One region of the Ornithinimicrobium ciconiae genome, then DNA from elsewhere that is predicted to be linked to it. Evidence: predicted binding sites of a transcription regulator. Region 1 holds the regulator's gene; each other region holds the start of a gene.
What was found. Region 1 encodes LexA, which represses DNA repair genes until DNA is damaged. Its sites were predicted from a motif close to TCGAACANNTGTTCGA; they were not measured.
Positions count from the first base shown of each region.

Region 1 (6,264 bases):
GCTCTACACCGGCTTCTACCACCGCTACAGCAACTGCGGCGGCTCCGGCAACCAGGTGATGGCCCTCGCGGCCACACCCAACGACCAGTCGTTCACTGCGCTGCTGCTGGTGCAGATGATGTATGACCGGGACGCCCTGGCCCTCGACCACGCCTTCGCCACGTTCAACTACTACGCCGACTGAAGCGCCTCAGCCTGACCATCTCAGGCTCCACCCGGGGTGAGGTGCCGCGCCCAGCCAGGCATCCGGCATACCGCCCCGCTTCCACCGGTCCCGTGATCACGCGTCCACCCCAGGCCTCGCCTAGGGTGGGCGCGTGCAGTGGGACAACTATGACGCCGCCCTGTTCGACCTGGACGGGGTCCTGACACCCACGGCCGAGGTGCACATGAGCGCCTGGGCCCGGATGTTCAGCGACTTCCTGACCGCTCGGGGGGTGAGCCAGCCCTACACCGAGGACGACTACTTCGCCCACATCGACGGCCGACCCCGCTATGAGGGGGTGGCCGCGATGCTGGCCTCGCGGGGCATCGAGCTGCCGCACGGCAGCCCCGAGGACAGCCCGAGCGTCGAGACGGTGTGCGGCCTGGGCAACCGCAAGAACGAGCTGTTCACCGAGGTGCTGCGCAGCGAGGGCATCACCGCGTATGCCGGGTCGCTGGCCCTGCTGGACCACCTCGAGCAGGTGGGGGTCAAGATGGCGGTCGTGTCATCCTCCAAGAACGCTCCCGAGGTGCTGCGCGCCGCCGGCATCGCGGACCGCTTCCCGGTCGTCGTCGACGGGGTGGTGGCCACGGAGCGGGGACTGCCCGGCAAGCCCCGACCCGACACCTACACCCATGCGGCCGAGCAGCTCGGCGTGCCCTCGACCCGCTCCGTGGTGCTCGAGGACGCGGTCAGCGGGGTCCAGGCGGGCGCGGCTGGTGACTTCGGACTGGTCGTGGGCGTCGATCGTGGGGCGGGCGCGGAGTCGCTGCGCCGCCACGGTGCCGAGGTGGTCGTGAGCGACCTCGCCGAGTTGATCGGAGACAACTGATGGGCACGACCCCACCCTCGTCCTACGGGACGCCGCACTACGCAACGGGCGAGTCGCCGGAGTACACCGCCGACCATGAGCGCCCCCTCGTGGACCCGCCGATCGACCCGTTGGACCGCACGCGCTTCCCGGCCGATGAGTGGCGTCTGGTCGAGACGGCCTACTCCGGTGCCGACCTCGGGGTCACCGAGACGATCTTTGCCGTCGGCAACGGCTACCTGGGGCTGCGTGGCAACGTCGAGGAAGGGCGCGACACCCACGCGCACGGCACCTTCGTCAACGGCTTCCACGAGACCTGGAAGATCCAGCACGCCGAGGACGCCTTCGGCCTCGCCCGGGTCGGGCAGACGATCGTTAACGTCCCGGACCCCAAGGTCCTCAAGCTGTATGTCGAGGACGAGCCCCTCCTGCTGGCCACGGCTGACCTGGAGCACTACGAACGGTCCCTGGACTATCGCGACGGCCAACTGCGCCGGGAGCTGATCTGGCGGACCTCCTCGGGCAAGCGGGTGAAGGTCACGACCACCCGGATGGTCTCCTTCACCGAGCGGCACCTGGCGCTGATGACCATGGACCTGGAGATGCTCGACGGGGACGCCCCGATCGTGATCTCGAGCCAGCTGCTCAACCGCCAGGACGGTTTCGACGAATACCACGTCAAGGCGGCAGCGATGGGCGAGGGCCTAGACCCCCGCAAGGCCGAGGGCTTTGACCGGCGCGTCCTGGACCCGCAGATGCAGTGGGTGGACGGCAGCCGAGCACTGCTGGGGTATGTCTGCCACGAGTCCCGCATGACGCTGGCGGTCGCCACCGAGCACGTCCTGGAGACGGAGAACCGGTGCGAGGAGCACCTGGCCGCCGGGGAGGACAGCTCCAAGCACGTCTTCCGCATCGACGCCAAGCAGGGCGTGCCGATCCACCTGGAGAAGTACGCCGTCTACCACACCTCACGCGGGGTCCCGGTGCGGGAACTGTCCGACCGGTGCGTGCGCACCCTCGACCGGGTCCGCACCACCGGCCTGGCCCAACTGCACACCGACCAGCGGGACTGGCTGACCGACTTCTGGGCCCGCTCCGACGTGGAGACACCCGGCCAGCCCGAGGTGCAGCAGGCCATCCGGTTCAACCTCCTCCAGCTCGCTCAGGCCTCGGCCCGTGCCGAGGCGCACGGCATCTCCGCCAAGGGGGTCAGCGGCTCCGGTTATAGCGGCCACTACTTCTGGGACACCGAGATCTATGTGCTGCCGTTCCTGACCTACACGGCCCCGCAGACCGCGCGCAACACGCTGCGCTTCCGGCACCTCATGCTGGACTCCGCCCGGCTGCGGGCCCGGGACATGTCGCAGCACGGGGCACTCTTTCCGTGGCGCACCATCAACGGCGCCGAGGCGTCGGCATACTTCGCGGCCGGGACCGCGCAGTATCACATCAACGCCGACGTGGCCCACTCCCTCATGCAGTATGTGCGTGCCACGGGCAACCGTGAGTTCCTCCTCAACGAGGGCCTGGACATCCTCGTCGAGACCGCCCGGATGTGGGCCGACCTCGGCTTCTGGTCGCATAACGGCGACAAGCACTTCCACATTCACGGGGTGACCGGGCCGGACGAGTACACCACCGTGGTCAACGACAACCTGTTCACCAACGTGATGGCCCGCGAGAACCTGACCAATGCCGTCGCCGCGGTCACCGAGCTGCGCGCCTCGGACCCGCGCGACTATGCCCGGGCCGTGATGCGGCTGGGGCTGGAGGATGAGGAGGTCCACCAGTGGCAACGTGCTGCCGAGGCGATGTTCATCCCGTTCGACACCGAGCTGGGTGTGCACCCGCAGGACCTGCACTTCCTCGAGCGCGAGGTGTGGGACCTGTCCCAGACCCCCAACGACAAACGTCCGCTGCTGCTGCACTTCCACCCGTTGGTGATCTATCGCTTCCAGGTTTTGAAGCAGGCGGATGTGGTGCTGGCGATGTTCCTGGCTGGCCAGTCCTTCACGCTGGAGGACAAGCGGGCAAACTTCGAGTACTACGACCCGATCACCACCGGTGACTCGACCCTCTCCGCCGTGGTGCAGTCCATCGTGGCCGCCGAGGTCGGCTATCACGAGATGGCGCTGCGCTACTTCTATGACGGCCTGTTCGTCGACCTGGACAACCGCCACGGCAACACCCCGGACGGCATCCACGTGGCCTCCACAGGAGGTGTCTGGGCAGGGCTCGTGTCCGGGTTCGGCGGGATGCGTGACCACGAGGGCGTCCTGCGCTTCGACCCGAGGCTGCCCGAGTCCTGGCCGGAGCTGCGCTGGCGCCTCCAGTGGCAGGGCTCGCGGCTGCACGTCGTGCTGCGCTCGGACGAGATCCGCTTCCAGGTCACCGACGGAGACGGGGAGGTCCCGCTGGAGGTGCGTGGCCAGTCCCTGCTGGTGGGCACCGACGAGGTCGTGGTGGCCCTCGAGGGCATGGGCCCCCGCATCGACGGCATCCTTCCTGCAACCCCCGTGATCGGCGCCCGCACCCAGGAGGGTCAGCGACTCATCCCGGCCCACCCACGCACCTGAGTTCGTCGCGGAGCCGCGGACCGGTGCTCTCGGACCGCGTTGCGGAAGCGCGGACCGGTGCTCTCGGACCGCGTTGCGCACCTACTGACCCGTGATTGTCAGAGCCGGTCCGTGCTGGTCCTAGAAGGTCACAATTCCTCCGGAAACCGCGACTGCTGGCCGCGTCCGCCCCCATCATGTGATCGACTGTGGGCATGACCGAAGTAAACGCAGGTGCCCTCGAGGATGCCGGAGACGGTGCCGCGGCCCGCCCTGGAGCCTCTGCGTCGCACGAGGACGCCCCCGCTCCGAGTGAGACTGACCGCCTCGCGGCCCAGGTCACCGGACCGGAGGACCAGGTCGGCATGACCGCTCTATGGCGCTTGACGATGGGCCTGGACCACTGGTGGTTCGTGGCGGTCGGCGAGCAGGGCAACGAGTCTCCGGCGGCAGCTGAGATCGAGGGGCAACTGATGTTGCTGACCTTCACCAACTCCGAGCGGGCCCGCGACTTCGCGGTGCAGCAGGAGATGATCGCAGCCACCGACGACCTCAACGCGATCGCCCTCCCGCCCGCTGAGGTCGTGGCCTCCAGCGGCTCCTACCTCAGCGCCAGCATCGCCGGGCTCATGTTTGATCCGCACATCAGCGGCTTCTTCATCCCCAGTGAGCAACTGCCCGTGGTCTGGGACGCAGTGACCAGCACCCGGGACACCGACGAGGACGACGACTGACGCTGTCTGAGGAGGACACCGACGGCAGACTGCTGACAGCAAGCACCACCGATCGTGACCACCTGGCGCATCGCCGGGTCAGGACCCAGGGATCTCCAGGTCCATGCCCGCCTGCACCTGCCGGGTGTTCATGTCGTTGGCCACCTGGATCTGCACGATGGCCCGATCCATCGGCAGCTCCGGCAACTCCGTGACAGCGATCTGGGACAGCGTCTGACCCGGCTGCACCGTGATTGTGTGACCGCTCGCAGCCGTTGCTGGGAACATCCCGAACGCAGCGATGACCGCCAGCACCAGGGCCGTGGCGACTGTCATCGTGATCGCGAGCCGACCCCGTCGCGTCAGCGTGAAGCCTCCTGCGCCCGGAGCGTCCGTGCGAGCACCGACGTGAAACCCCTCGTCCATGCGTTCCCCGGGCTGAACGAGCCGCAGGTGATCCCGCTGACGCCGCCGCGCCCGAACCGGCTCAAGGTCCTGCAGGTCGTGCAGTGCGATCGCGCTCATGATGCCTCCATCTCCGCAACTCCGAACGCTTGTGCGATCGGACGCATGTTCCATGTGTAGCACAGTCGTGCGACAAAATCGACACGCCGCATCGAACTAGTGTTTGCCTCACTGTTCGAATGCTCGTACGATTGGTGCACGCGACATAGACAACCAGGGACCACTGACACAGCTGCTGACCTGCAGGTTAAGCACTCTGAGGCGGTCAGGAGAGGGGCAGGACCGATGGCAGACATCCACGAGATGCCGGACCGCGACGGGCGGGCGGACCTCACGGCGCGCCAGGAGAAGGTGCTCCACGTCATCAAGGACTCGGTGGACCAACGCGGCTATCCGCCGAGCCTGCGGGAGATCGGGACTGCGGTGCAGCTCGCCTCCCCCTCCTCCGTGGCCTACCAGCTGCGGATGCTGGAGCGGAAGGGTTATCTGCGGCGCGACCCCAACCGTCCGCGCGCCATCGAGGTCATCCTGCCCGGCTCGGGAGAGGGCAGTGTCGCCGGTTATCGGCGCAGCACCTCAGGTCAGCCCGACGGCTCCGAGTTGGTCAGCACCACCGCGGGAGCCGGTGAGATCGACTATGACGAGACCGGCATCGGGGACGCCCGTCCCGAGGCGACCTATGTCCCGGTGGTTGGGCGCATCGCGGCTGGCGGGCCGATCCTGGCCGAGCAGGCCGTCGAGGACGTCTTCCCCCTCCCGCGCCAGCTCGTGGGCGATGGCGAGCTCTTCCTGCTCCAGGTGGTCGGTGACTCCATGATCGACGCCGCCATCTGCGATGGCGACTGGGTCGTCGTGCGACGCCAGGAGGACGCAGTCAACGGCGACATCGTCGCGGCGCTGCTCGACAGCGAGGCCACCGTCAAGACGTTCAAGCGCACGGACGGCAAGTTGTGGCTGCTCCCCCACAACGAGGCCTACGACCCCATCGACGGCGACGATGCCGTCGTGCTCGGCAAGGTCACCGCCGTGTTGCGACGCGTCTGACAGGTCTGCTCGGGCGCGAGCCGATCGACCCACGACACCTGAGGCACCAGCAGGAACACCGACAATCCGGTGCGCGTTGTCCACAGTGTCCCCCGTGCCGGTGCCGCCTGGCGGCCCTCCCCCCTCTCCGCCAGACGGCACCTACAACACCGCAGCGCCGCCCGACCTGGTCGGGCGGCGCTGCCATGTGTTGTCTGTCAGCTCAGAGGACCTGGTGAGGTCGGCTCATAGAGCTTGACGAGGTCGACTCACAGAGCCCCACGAGCCCGGTTGAGTTCCTCGCGCTCCTCGTCCGTCATGCCAGAGCCGTCGCGGTCGGGCCGATAGCCCTCCGCGCCGAACGCCTCCTCATCGCCGCTGCCCGGGTCGAACTCGCCAGCGTCCGCATCGGGCTCACCGCTGTCCGCGCCCTGATCCGTGCCGGACGGCAGGGTCGCGCCGTCCGCAGGCGACTCAACATCCTCACCCAGC
Region 1 covers NZ_CP041616.1:1,446,452-1,452,715, reverse strand. The annotation lists gene FNH13_RS06725 (S1C family serine protease) at 1-184, shown strand, start outside; gene FNH13_RS06720 (HAD family hydrolase) at 318-1,037, shown strand; gene FNH13_RS06715 (glycoside hydrolase family 65 protein) at 1,037-3,592, shown strand; gene FNH13_RS06710 (hypothetical protein) at 3,787-4,305, shown strand; gene FNH13_RS06705 (hypothetical protein) at 4,384-4,809, opposite strand; gene lexA (transcriptional repressor LexA) at 5,035-5,793, shown strand; gene FNH13_RS19230 (PRC-barrel domain-containing protein) at 6,042-6,264, opposite strand, start outside.

Region 2 (6,264 bases), 200 kb from region 1:
CCTCACCCACAGCATTCGGCCGGACGCTGTCTTGGCTGGCGGGCGGGGTCCTGCCTTGGCTGGCAGGCGGAGTCCTGCCTTGGCTGGCGGGCGGGGTCCTGCCTTGGCTGGCGGGCGGGGTCCTGCCTTGGCTGGCAGGCGGAGTCGGGCAGGGATCACCCCTGGTCCCGGGCGTGGATGGCTCAGCCGGGCCCGGAGGGGCGGCAGCAGGGCCGCCCACCAGACCGGTAGTCACCTCGCCGCCAAGGTCAGCAGCCACGTCCGGCGCGTCGTTCACGCCGTGCGAGCCGAGCGGGCTTCCCGTGCTCCCCATGCCGGGCAGGGTGTCACCGAAGATCGCCCCGAACGGGACGATGACCTGCAGGTTTGCCGCTGGCAAGGCATACAGAATCTTGGTGAGCTGGTCGGACTGTTCCACAGTGAGCGTGTTGGGGTCGTCGCTGATGCCGTCGAAGTCGAGCGTGCCGTGCAACAGCAAAGACATCGCCACGGCGACCCGGAGCTCGCGCAGCGTCCGCTTGTCGCCGGCCTTGCGGGCGGCACGAGCCGCTCGCTCGATCCGGTCTGCCGCGGCCGTCGCGTGCGCCGGACGCGTGCCGATCAGGATCTCGGCGGTGCCTTCGAGATCGATATTGACGCGAACATCTGCGCCCGCCTTGGCCCGGGCCTTAGCCTTCTTGGCCCCTTCAGGGTCTTGGTTCTTGATCTTGTGGACCTCGCGCTCCAGAGCACGGTAGAACTCCTTGGCTCGCCAGGGCCCACCCACGAACTCACCCTCGCGGGTGAGTCGCTCCGTGACTGACTCGTCTGGGTCATCCCCGAAGAGTCCATTGGCGATCGCCGCGCCATCCTCGTGCTCCATCGCGGAGGTCGAGCGAAAGTAGGCCCGGACGACTGGCCACGACGCCTCACCCTTGGCCAGTGATTGGTGCACGGGTCCTCGCACCGAGGCGGGAGCGTTGGCCAAACCGACCAGCTTGGTGACGTCGCCAGACCCCCAGCCGGTCAGGGCCTCGATCTCGTGCCGGGTGGAGCGCTTCGCCTGGATCAGCAGCGCCTTCCGCGCGGTCTTGGACATCTCGTCCGGGTCGGTCATCCCCTTCTCGGCGAGCAGCATCTTGGTCACCTGAGCCGTCAGTTGGCGGGTCGCGGCCAGCCGCACCCCATCCATCCGGGAGGACAGCACCGTGACCTGCTCAACCGCCGCCAACATTTCTTGCGCACGCGCCTTGTGGTCCGGAGCCGAAGTCAGGGCTGCGGCCCCGTCCGCTTCGTGAACGTCCGGATCACTCCCGGCGTCGACTGCGGCACATGCCAGCGATGCCTTCGTCAGGTCGTCGATCAGCCCGGAAGCCACCCCCACGTCCGCCAGCGCCTGCCTCAAGCGCATCTCCGCGTCATCCTCGGCAGAGGTTGGTGACTCTGCAGTGATGCTGCCAGCCTCTGGGATGCCTGGTGGGGTGAGGGCCTCGTCACAGGGGATCTCGGCAGAGAGGATCTCGGCAGAGGGGATCTCGGCGGAAGAGCCCTGCGAGCTGGGGGTCTCGGAGGGACTGTCAGACAGTTCCACGAGAAAGCGCGCGTCACGCCTGGGCGTGATCACCCGCATGCCCGCACGACGATAGCGAGCATTCTCCCGCCGAGCCGGCCCCACACAGCGACCGGAACATGCAGCGAACCACTGCTCCAGCTGCCGCTCCAAAACCGTCACGCCTCTCCCCTCCTTCCGCTGTTGACGGCGCCCTTCCTGATGCCTTTCCAATCAGTTTAGAACATACGTCTGACAGTCACTTGACCTGCGGAAACGTCCTTCCGACCAGCGCGACCTCACCTGGCGACGGCTCCCCCGAGCCAGCCCGACCCCACCTGGCGACGGCCCCGAGCCAACGCGGCCTCACCTGAATGACACACCTCTGGACCGGACCGCTCCTCCTACAGCCCGAGGGCTCGGGCAACTGCCCCACCACCCACCTCACGGATCCAGTCGGGGTCGCCCACGACCACCAGCCGGTCGGTGGCCCGGGACATCCCGACATACAGCCGCTCACGGGCACGGTCGGTGTCGGTGGAGTTGATGCAGAGCACGACTGCGCGCCGCTCCATCCCCTTGCAGCCCAGCACCGTGCCGTAGAAGACCTCCTCCTGGTCCCAGAAGCTCTCCCAGTAACCCTGGTCACCCCGCGTCTGCTGCAACTCGCGCTGCTGTGGGTGTCGTGACTGCGTGGTGATCAGGGCGATGTGGTGGGGCTCCCATCCCTCGTCGAGCAGCTTGTCGACCTGGTCGTCGGCCACGTCAAGTGCGTCCTCAGCCGCCCCCGGGACGAACATGACGGCAGGTCCATCACCGCCCAACAGCCTCATGCGCGACGGTGCGAGCGGCCCGAAGGTCTCAGCAATCTGCTTGGTGTTGCGCAGGTTGTGGTCGAGCACGAGCGGCACCAGCTCGATCGGCGGCGTGCCGAAGCGCGGGAACAGTCGCTGGTTCTCGTCAGAGTAGAGGTAGAGGCCACCAGAGTCGGGGTCCTTCAGCGCCGCCAGCAACGGCGCCCACCACGACTCAGCGAAGTCTTGGGACTCATCCACCACGACCGAGTCAAACTTCTCCTTCTCCGGCAGCTGCTGTGCCAGGTCGAGCATCAGCGCGGGCAACTCCGTCTCCCAGAACTCACTGTCGTCACGGTCCCCGTCGGGCGCTCCCCACTGCTTGCCCAGGGCATGGAAACCGCCCACGAAGGCTGGCTGACTCCTCCGAGGCGCTTGAGCCACCTGACGCTCCAGGAAGCCAGCCAGACCGATGGAGTAGCACAGCAGTGCCACCCGCTGGGCCGGGCGACCCTCGCCCGCACTGCCTCTGGTCAACTGCTTCGCCTGGGTCAGGGCCAGGACCGTCTTGCCACTGCCCGCTCCACCGCGCACCTCGACCCGGTGCAGCAGGCGGGTGACCTTCAGCAGCATGGCCTGCTCCTGGGTGAGCCGGTCAGTGGCAACTCCCTCTCGCTCGCTCGCGCCGGAGACCACGCTGGGGGACACGGTGGCGTGGCTGCGCCACAGCTCCAGGATCTTGTCGACGTCATCAACCGTAGGCACCTGTCGGTTGGTGTCCTGCCGGGTCGCCTGGTGCCGGAGCCTGCCGACGAGGTGCGGCATGTCCTGCTGATCGTGGACCATCCAGCGGGGCAGGTCGGGGAGCGCAAAGTCGTGCGGGAGCTTAGTGAACGGCAGCACCACAGCGTGTGACCAGCGCACCTTCGGCCGACCCCAAGCAGGGTGGTCCTCGATGTAGGTCCGGAGCTGATACTTCCCGCGCAACGCCTGCTCGACCGGATCGACCGCGACGTCCTCACCCTTGCTGCGCAGCCACCACCGACCGTCCTGGTCGATCGAGACCCCACCGCCCTTGACCTCGATCACGAAGACGCCGGCATCCGGCAACAGGACCACAAGGTCGAGCTCGTGGTCACCGTCGTCGTTCGTCAACCGCACATTTGCCAGCAGCACCGCCTCGTCCGGCAACTCCTCACGCAACTGGCGCCAGACGTGCTCCTCGGACTGGGTGACGAAGGCCGGTGCTGGCGGATGGCAACGTGCGGTCACGGGACTCTCCCCTCCGTTGGGAGCCCCATACCTACCAGGTCGCCCCGACACCCGATCAGCCAGGCAGTCCCGACACCCGATCAGCCAGGCAGTCCCGACACACGGTTGACCAGCCGGTCCGACCCGCACTCGAGCAGACAGTTGACCAAGCAGTCTCAGTAGTCCTGCCAGTCCGGTTTGTGGTCGTGCGCGAACCGGTAGTAATCGACCCGCTCCAACTGAGCCGCGGACAGCCTGTCCAGCACGACGCTCACGTGCGGGTGCAACTGCAGCACGGAGGCGGGACAGAACGCGCTCAGCGGCCCCTCCACCGCAGCCGCGACCGCGGCCGCCTTGCCCTCCCCCGTCGCGATCAGCACCAGGTGTCGCGCTTCGCGGATCGTGGCCAGCCCCTGAGTGAGCACATGGTGCGGCACCTGGTCGTCCGCAAAGAACCTGGCGTTGTCGCGCCGGGTCCGCGTGGTCAGTGTCTTGACCCTGGTCCGTGAGTTGAGCGAGGAGCCGGGCTCGTTGAACCCCAGGTGCCCGTCACCACCGATCCCGAGCAGCTGCACGTCGATCCCACCAGCCTCCCGGATCCTCTCCTCGTATGCCGCCGCCTCCGCGAGCAGGTCCCTCGCCATCCCGTCTGGCCCGGTGATGTCCAGGCCGACCTGGTCGGTGAGCATCTGCTGGATCACCTGCCGGTAGGACTGTGGGTGGTCGGCGCCCAGTCCGACATACTCATCGAGCAGGAAGGCCCGCACCCCCTCGAAGGACAGTCCTTCCTCCCGGTGACGGCGGACCAGCTCGGCATACGTCTGCTCCGGCGAGGAGCCGGTCGCCAGGCCCAGGGTGCCACCGGGTCGGACCCAGCGCTGGAGGATGGTGGCGACAAGGTTCCCGGCCAGCTGCGGGGTGTCGGTGACGATGACTTCCACGACTACCCCTCCCCCGGGAGCAGGGCGGCGCCGACCGAGCCGGCCGGATAGTCCTCGGGCAGCCAGCGCACCCGCTCATGGACGGCCAGGTGCTGCTCGAAGCCGGAGTCGGCACCGTGGCTGCGCAGCTCGGCCAGCAGGGCTCCCTGGAGCGCAGGGGTGGAGGTGACGACACCGCCGGCGAGGACCACCTGCTCCACGTCGGTGGCCTGGACCAGGATCCGCACCGCCTGGGCCAGCCCGGCCACCAGGTCCTCACGCACCAGTTGGGCGTGGGCGTCGCCGTCCGCCGCGGCCACCATCAGTTGAGCAGCGGAGCCCGACCAGCGCCGGGCCAGCCCGCCACCGGAGGCATAGAGCTCCAGGCAGCCGCGCTTGCCACACGGACAGGGTGGTCCGGAACGGTCGGTGACCAGGTGGCCGATCTCCCCGGCGAGTCCCCTCGCTCCCCGCCGCAGCGAGCCGTTCAGCACCAGGCCGGCAGCCAGCCCCGTGCCGACATTGAGCAGGGCCAGGTCCACGTCGGCACCCGCGCCGTCGGTCGCACGCAGCCACTGCGCGGCACCCCAGGCTGCGGCCTTGACGTCATTGTCGACACGCACCGGGACCGCAGTGAGCGCTCCAGCCTCCGCCGCCAGGTCGAACGGGTCACCGTCGAGACCGAGGTTGACCGCGTGGGAGACACGGCCCCCACTGACGATCCCGGGCACCCCGATGCCCAGGCTCGCCACGGGCCTCTCGGTTCCGAGCCGCTCCAGGAGCTGGGTGTATGCCGTGCGCAGCCCTTCGCGGATGCCCTCCCGCCCGCGGACGGTCGGCACCGCGTGCTGCAGGAGGATCCGGTGGTCGCCGTCCCGACCCTCCGCGACGGCTGCGGCGTCGATCCGGGTGCCGCCGATGTCGATGCCGACCCGCACGTTCATGACTGCCTCCCTCGACACGGCCAGGGCTCGGACCGGGGTGCTCACGACTGACTCCTCGCGGCGTCCGCGAGGCCGGTGGCCAGCGCCTGCGTGGAGGCGGCGGACGCGCCGTAGGTGCAGATCACCCGTCCCAGGGTGCCCAGCTGGGGGTCGGGCCAGCCCAGCTCGACCAGCCAGGCCTGTCCGTTGGCCGACAGCGCCTCCTGGATCCACTGCCAGACCCGCGCGTCACGGGTGGCGCCCCGGACCACGAGCAGGCTCGGGCCGGCGGGCGGACGGGCGGTGGCCAGATCCTCGGGGCTCAGGCGGACGCTGGGCCGTTGGTCGGGTTGCGACGCGGCCGGAAGTTCCCAGATAGTCTCTCCTACAGCAGGGTTGGCGATGGTGTCCAGGTGGACCACCCGCGCGCCCGGCAGGCTCGGCAGGTCGCGGTGGACGGCCCGTGCGGCGCCTAAGGAGGCAACCCGCGCGGCGTCCAGAGAGGCAACCCGAGCGGCGTCCAGGGACGTAGCCCGCCCCGCGTCGACGCGTGGAGACTGAAGACCACTCTGTGCCGAGTGGGGGCTGGCCCATTGCTGCCTCAGCCCCTCCACCCGTCGCGCCGCGTCGAGCACCCGCTCGGTGGCAAGGCTGCCGTCGTCGACCGCAGCGGTGATGGCGTCGACCACCTGCTGGATGAGCGTTGGTGTGTCAGTGGCACTTTCCGGCCCCAGGCAGAGCAGGTCCGCACCGGCGGCCACCGCCCGGACAGCGGCCCCGGGGACACCGAGTGCGCCCGGCCCGGATCCTTGCGCACCGACCATGTCGAGGGCGTCGGTCACGATGAC
Region 2 covers NZ_CP041616.1:1,649,517-1,655,780, reverse strand. The annotation lists gene FNH13_RS07615 (HNH endonuclease signature motif containing protein) at 1-1,711, opposite strand, end outside; gene FNH13_RS07610 (NERD domain-containing protein) at 1,933-3,594, opposite strand; gene FNH13_RS07605 (glucosamine-6-phosphate deaminase) at 3,750-4,514, opposite strand; gene FNH13_RS07600 (ROK family protein) at 4,517-5,482, opposite strand; gene FNH13_RS07595 (glycoside hydrolase family 3 N-terminal domain-containing protein) at 5,479-6,264, opposite strand, start outside.
Region 2: the regulator LexA is predicted to act here: its motif matches at 1,769-1,784, upstream of FNH13_RS07615 (HNH endonuclease signature motif containing protein).

Region 3 (6,264 bases), 1.3 Mb from region 1:
GCTCAGGCCCGCGAGGCACTGGGCATCCCCGGGCTGAGCGTCGGGTCGTCCCGCAACGTGCGGGACAAGTCCCGGATGAAAGAGGTGCTCACCGCGGCCGGGTTGCCGTGCGCCCGCCACCAGCTGGTGCACCAGACCCAGCAGGCGACCGCGTTCCGAGACCTGGTCGGCTTCCCGATCGTCGCCAAGCCGCCGGACGGTGCCGGGGCCAAGGCCACCTTCCGGTTGGACACGGCGCACGACTTCGACTCATGGCTGGCCATGGCGCAGCGGGACCCCTCGGAGGTGTGGCTGCTCGAGGAGTTCCTCACCGGCCGTGAGCACACCTTCGACTCGGTGACCCTGAACGGGCAGACCCTGTGGTCCTCGATCGCGGACTATGCGCCACCACCGCTGGAGGTGCTGCGCAACCCGTGGATGCAGTGGACCGTGCTGTTGCCGCACGAGATCGGTGGGGCGGAGTATGCCGAGATCCACCGGGTGGGACCGGCCGCACTGCAGGCGCTCGGGGTGGACACCGCCTTCTCCCACATGGAGTGGTTCGCCCGCCCGGACGGCTCGGTGGCCATCTCCGAGGTGGGCGCCCGGCCACCTGGTGCGCAACTGGCCGGCATGATCGGGCTGAGCCACGACGTCGACTTCTTCACCCTGTGGGCACGCCTGGTGCTGCTGGGCCAGTTCGACCGCCCGGACCGGGTCTACGCCGCCGGTACGGCCTACCTGCGCGGGATGGGGCGTGGCCGGGTCCGCGCCGTCCACGGAATCGAGGAGGTCCAGGCCGCGCTCGGAGACCTGGTGGTCGCCGCCCGGCTCCCGTCGCGTGGTCAGGCGGCCTCGCCGTCATACGAGGGAGAGGGGTTCATCACGGTGCGGCACTGGGACACCCACGTGGTGCAGGAGGCGTTGGACCGCATCGTCAGCACGGTCCGCATCGAGCTCGTCGAGTCGGAGTAGAAGGGCGTGACCATGAACATCGTGATGCTGTCCCCGGGCTTCCCCTTCGAGCAGGCCTACTTCACCCGTGCGCTGGCCCAGACCGGGGCCCGCGTCATCGGGGTCGGCGACCAACCCGCCGCCATGCTGCCGCCGGAGGCCCAGCAGCACCTGGCCCACTATGAGCACGTCTCCCTGCGCGACGAGGAGGCCGTGCTCGCCGCGCTGCGTGGCCTGTCCCGGCATGTCTCGATCGACCGGGTCGAGTGCCTCTGGGAGCCCTATGTCGAGCTCGCCGCCCGCATCCGCGAGCACCTGGAGCTGCCGGGAATGACACTGGAGCAGGCCACCTGGTTCCGGGACAAGGAGGCGATGAAGCAGGTGCTCGACGCCGCCGGGATCCGCACGCCGCGGCACGCCTCCGCCCGCGCCGGTGCGGAGGTGTGGGAGGCGGCCGAGCGCATCGGCTTCCCGCTGATCGTCAAGCCGATCGCCGGCGCTGGCTCGGCTGACACCTATCGCGTGGACTCCCCCGAGCAGCTCGCCGAGGTGCAGGCGATGATCCGGCACGTGCCGCTGCTCAGCGTCGAGGAGTTCATCGACGGCCAGGAGTTCACCTATGACACCGTGTGCGGCGACGGTGACGTGCTCTTTGAGAACGTCAGCTGGTATCTGCCACGCCCCCTGGAGCAGCGCAGCCATGAGTGGATCAGCCCGGTCACGCTGTCTCTGCGCGACACGAGTGAGCCCCGACTGGCCGGTGGCCTGGCGATGGGCCGCGCGGTCCTGAAGGCGCTGAACTTCACCGACGGATTCACGCACATGGAGTGGTATCTGAAGGCGGACGGCGAGGCCGTCTTCGGCGAGATCGGGGCGCGCCCGCCCGGCGCCCGCACCGTCGACGTCATGAACTACGCCACGGACAACGACCTGTTCCGCACCTGGGCCCAGGCGATCACCACGGGGACCGCGCCGGCGGTGACGCACAAGTTCAACGCGGCCAGCATGTTCAAACGGGCTCAGGGCACGGGCCGGATCAGCCGCGTCGAGGGGTTGGACCGGCTGATGCGTGAGCTCGGTGAGCATGTCTGCGTCCTCGATCTGCTGCCGGTCGGGGCTCCGCGCCGTGACTGGCGGGCCACCCTGCTCTCCGACGGCATGATCATCTATCGTCACCCCGACCTCGAGGAGGTCCTGCGCATCGGCGACCGATTTGCTCGCGAGCTGCAGCTGTATGCCGAGTGAGCACCCTCTGGAGTGCCTCCCCAGAGCGTCGGCGGACATGGCTGTGTGCCCGGCCGCGAAGGGCCGGGCGCGGGGCAGGGTGGTCACACGTGCCAGGTCACGATGGATCCGGCGATGGTGGCTATCAGGTCCTTGTCGTGCACGAGGGTGTGGTGTCGCGGACAGAGCAGGACCAGGAAGGCGATGTCGGTGCCACCCCCGCGGCACCACCAGATGATGTGGTGCGCGTCGCACCACGTGCCGGGCACATCGCAGCCCGGATAAGTGCAGTGCCTGTCGCGGACCATCAACGCTTTGAATTGTCCCGGCGTCGCTAGCCGCACCGTGCGTCCCAGCCTCAGGGGTTCGCCGTGCTCACCGAGCACGATCGGGGTCAGGTCCCCGATGCACGCCAACCGTCCGGCCTGCGCCGCGTCCAGCACCGCACCGGTGTTGGACAACGCCGCCCCGGCAGGTTTGCCCGTGTCCGGGTCTGCCTTGACCGTGACCATCACCGACGCCCGCCCCGAGGACGGCGGGGCACCCGGGTTGGACATCCCACGGTTGAGCACCATCAGCAACGCGTCGAACTTGCGCTGCCCCGGGCTGCGCAGGTCCAAACCCCCACCATCGTCCAGGGCGGCCTTGTCCGGCACCGGTGCCGCCAACGGCCCGTTCAGCACCCCATCGATCAGTGCCGCCTCGACCTCCGGGGCGTCGACGGTGAAGCGGGTCATGCCCCGCCCTAGGGCGCGGCGCGACACCGTCCGCAGGGCCTGCGCGGTGTCCTTGGTCTCCTCCCGGGGCTTTTCGTCCAGCAGGTCGATCAACAACTTCTTGCACACCACCTGAAGGTCCGCGTCGCTGATCTGCGGGTCGATCGCCGCGTCCGTAGCGATACCCGCATAATCCTGCGCCTGCTCCGCACTCAGGCACGGCACCAACCGGCGCATCGTGCGGGCCACCAACGCGCCCCGATCCACCCCCGTGCGCCCCTGCACGACCGCCAACGCCAACGCGCTGCCCCAGTCGCACTCACCGGCACGGACCACGTCCAGGATCTGGCAGGCCTCCTGCTTCGACAACCACTGGCAACGCACCCGCAACCACGTCGGCAACGACATCCCCACCTGGTTGTGCAACCCCCGCTCCCAACACTCCCGGGCCAGGGCCACGACCTGCCCGATCACCTGGTTACGGACCCGCCCGGCCGCTTCCAACCCCGCCACCAGCTCGGACTCAAAGACCGCCACCAACCCCTCAGCCCCCACCTGCCCGGCCCGCGCCAGGCCCCGACCCGCAACCTCCAACCCACCAGCCAGATCCTGCGCAGGATCAGCCTCCTGCCCCATCCCCGCCAACGCCTCCTCGACCTCGGCGACCAACGCGGCATACTCCGCACCCTCGGTGTCCGAGACCGCCCCCAACTCAGTCCAGAACTGCCCCTCCCACGCCCGAGCCGCCGCCAACTCCTCAAGGCTCTCCCCCGGACCAACCGCACCGAGAACGACGTCACCAGAGCCCGACACGCAGTCCAGGTCGAAGGTGCGCCAGTCCGGCACGCGGCGCTGACCGAGGAGAACACTCTCCCCGACCCGCGCCCCGGCGCCTCTTCCCTTCATGCGAACAAGTGTACTAATCATCACTGACAGTCGCAACCCCAACACGCAAAAATCTTGCGCCACTTGCTGCGATGGTGTCGTATCGGAGGGAGCCCGTTCGTTGAGCTGGTGAAGGGTGGCCACCAAGCCGCCCGAACCGAGGTCAACCACTGATCTCACCCGAGCCTGAGGAGGAGACGACTGTGCCGCAGTATCTGATCGCATTCAACGACGAGTGGGTGCCCGACCACACGGTGGAAGAGTTGCGCGCCAAGTCCGAGGCCAGTCTGGCCGTGACCGAGGAGATGGCGGCCGACGGTGCCTACGTCTTCGGCGACGGGGGCCTCGACGCCTCCACCACACTGTGCAGTGTCGAGAACCGAGACGGTGAGCCGGTGTTCACCGACGGCCCCTTCGTCGAGACCAAGGAGCACCTCGGCGGCTTCTGCGTGGTGGACGTCCCCGACGATGCCAGGGCACGCTACTGGGCCGGCCGCCTCGCGGTCGCGCTCGACTGGCCGCAGGAGGTCCACCGGTTCCCGACCCGGGCGCAGATCCTTCAGCTCGACGCACCAGAGGCGGGGTGAGGCAGATGCCCAGATATCTGCTGTCCGTCTTCGGATCCGCCGAGCGCACCGATTTCGGCAACTACTCCTCCAAGGAGGAGATGCTGCAGGCGTTTGCTGACACCGGCGTCTTCAACGAGAAGCTGGAACGCGATGGCCACCTCGTCTTCGCCGACGGCCTCGAGCCGGCGAGCATCGCCACCACTGTCGACGGCCAGGGCGAGCAGCCGGTGTTCACCGACGGGCCCTACCTGGAGACGAAGGAGCACCTCGGCGGCTTCTGGGTCATCGAGGCAGCAGATCTGGACGAGGCACTTGCCCTCGCCGCAGAGGGGTCCAAGGCATGTCGCGGCACGGTCGAGGTCCGGCCGTTCCAATCTGCCGAGTCCTTCGCGACGCTGTTGGAGTCGTGACCGACCGGGAACTCGAGGAGGCCATCACCCGTGTCCACCGTCAGGAGTGGGCGCGGGTGGTCGCCGGCCTGACCCGACGCTTCGGTGACCTTGACATCGCCGAGGATGCCGCTGCCGAGGCATTTTCCCTGGCGGTGGAGCGCTGGGCGCGGGACGGCATACCTCCTCATCCCGGCGGGTGGCTGACGACCACGGCCACGCGGAAGGCGATCGACCGGATCCGCCGCGAGTCCCGACGGGACGCCAAGCACCAGGAGGCCCTCATGGTGACGGACGACAGCCGCCCCGATCCGGTCGGCCCGATCGAGGACGACCGCCTCCGTCTGATCTTCACCTGCTGCCACCCGGCACTGGCCATGGAGGCGCGGGTCGCCCTCACGCTGCGGCTGCTGGGCGGCCTGACCGTCGCCCAGATCGCCCATGCCTTTCTCGTCCGGGAGACCGCTCTGGCACAACGCATCACGCGCGCCAAGGCGAAGATCAAGACGGCTCACATCCCCTACCGCGTGCCGCTCGAGCAGGACCTGCGGGTCCGCCTCGCCGGCGTGCTGGCCGTGGTCTATCTCATCTTCAACGAGGGCTATCTCGCCAGCCAGGGTGACGATCCTCTGCGCGTCGAACTGACCGATGAGGCGATCCGGCTCGGCCGGTTGCTGCACGAACTCCTGCCCGACGAGGGCGAGGTGACCGGACTCCTGGCGCTCATGCTGCTCACCGACGCGCGCCGGGCCGCGCGTGTGTCGCGCACCGGTGAGCTGGTGACTCTGGACGAGCAGGACCGTGGGGCGTGGGATCGTGCCCTGATCGCCGAGGGAGCATCGCTGGTGGCCGAGGCCGGGTCAGCCGTCGCCGGAGCGGGATCCGTGGGTCGCTTTCAGCTGCTCGCCGCGATCAACTCCGTGCACACCGCCGCCCCATCTGTCCGGGACACCGACTGGTCCCGCATCGTCCGGTTGTATGACGGGCTGGTCACCATCGATCCCTCGCCGATCGTGCGTCTCAATCGTGCCGTCGCCGTCGCCGAGGTGGATGGACCGGCGGTCGGGTTCGCCGAGGTCGAGCGGTTGGCGGAACCTCTCAGCGGCTATCACGCCCTTCACGCGACGCGAGCCGACCTGCTGCGGCGGCTGGGTCGCAGCGCTGAGGCGGGCGCGGCCTATGACCGGGCGATCGCCCTGGCGGGAAACGCTGCTGAGCGTGCCTATCTCAGCCGTCGGCGCGGCCAGCTCGGAGGCTGACGGGACTCTGCTGCTCCGAACCCCCGGAGGGCAGGCGCAGCTCCGGATGGCTCGTGCCGCCCTTCAGCGCCCGGAGCGCATAAAGGATGCAGGCCAGGTCCACGAGTTCCTGGGTCAGGGCTCCGGCGACCGCCGGGATGTGCCCGAACGCGGCGACCACCATGAGGCCCAGGCTGAGCACGACGCCGATCCAGATCGCGGTGAGGGCCACCCGGTAGGTGTGCCGACCGATGGTGACCGCCTGGACGACCTTGCCCACGTCGTCCTTCATGATCACCACGTCTGCCGA
Region 3 covers NZ_CP041616.1:144,090-150,353, forward strand. The annotation lists gene FNH13_RS00680 (ATP-grasp domain-containing protein) at 1-954, shown strand, start outside; gene FNH13_RS00685 (ATP-grasp domain-containing protein) at 967-2,178, shown strand; gene FNH13_RS00690 (HNH endonuclease signature motif containing protein) at 2,262-3,779, opposite strand; gene FNH13_RS00695 (YciI family protein) at 3,962-4,345, shown strand; gene FNH13_RS00700 (YciI family protein) at 4,351-4,737, shown strand; gene FNH13_RS00705 (RNA polymerase sigma factor) at 4,734-5,975, shown strand; gene FNH13_RS00710 (heavy metal translocating P-type ATPase) at 5,944-6,264, opposite strand, start outside.
Region 3: the regulator LexA is predicted to act here: its motif matches at 3,780-3,795, upstream of FNH13_RS00690 (HNH endonuclease signature motif containing protein).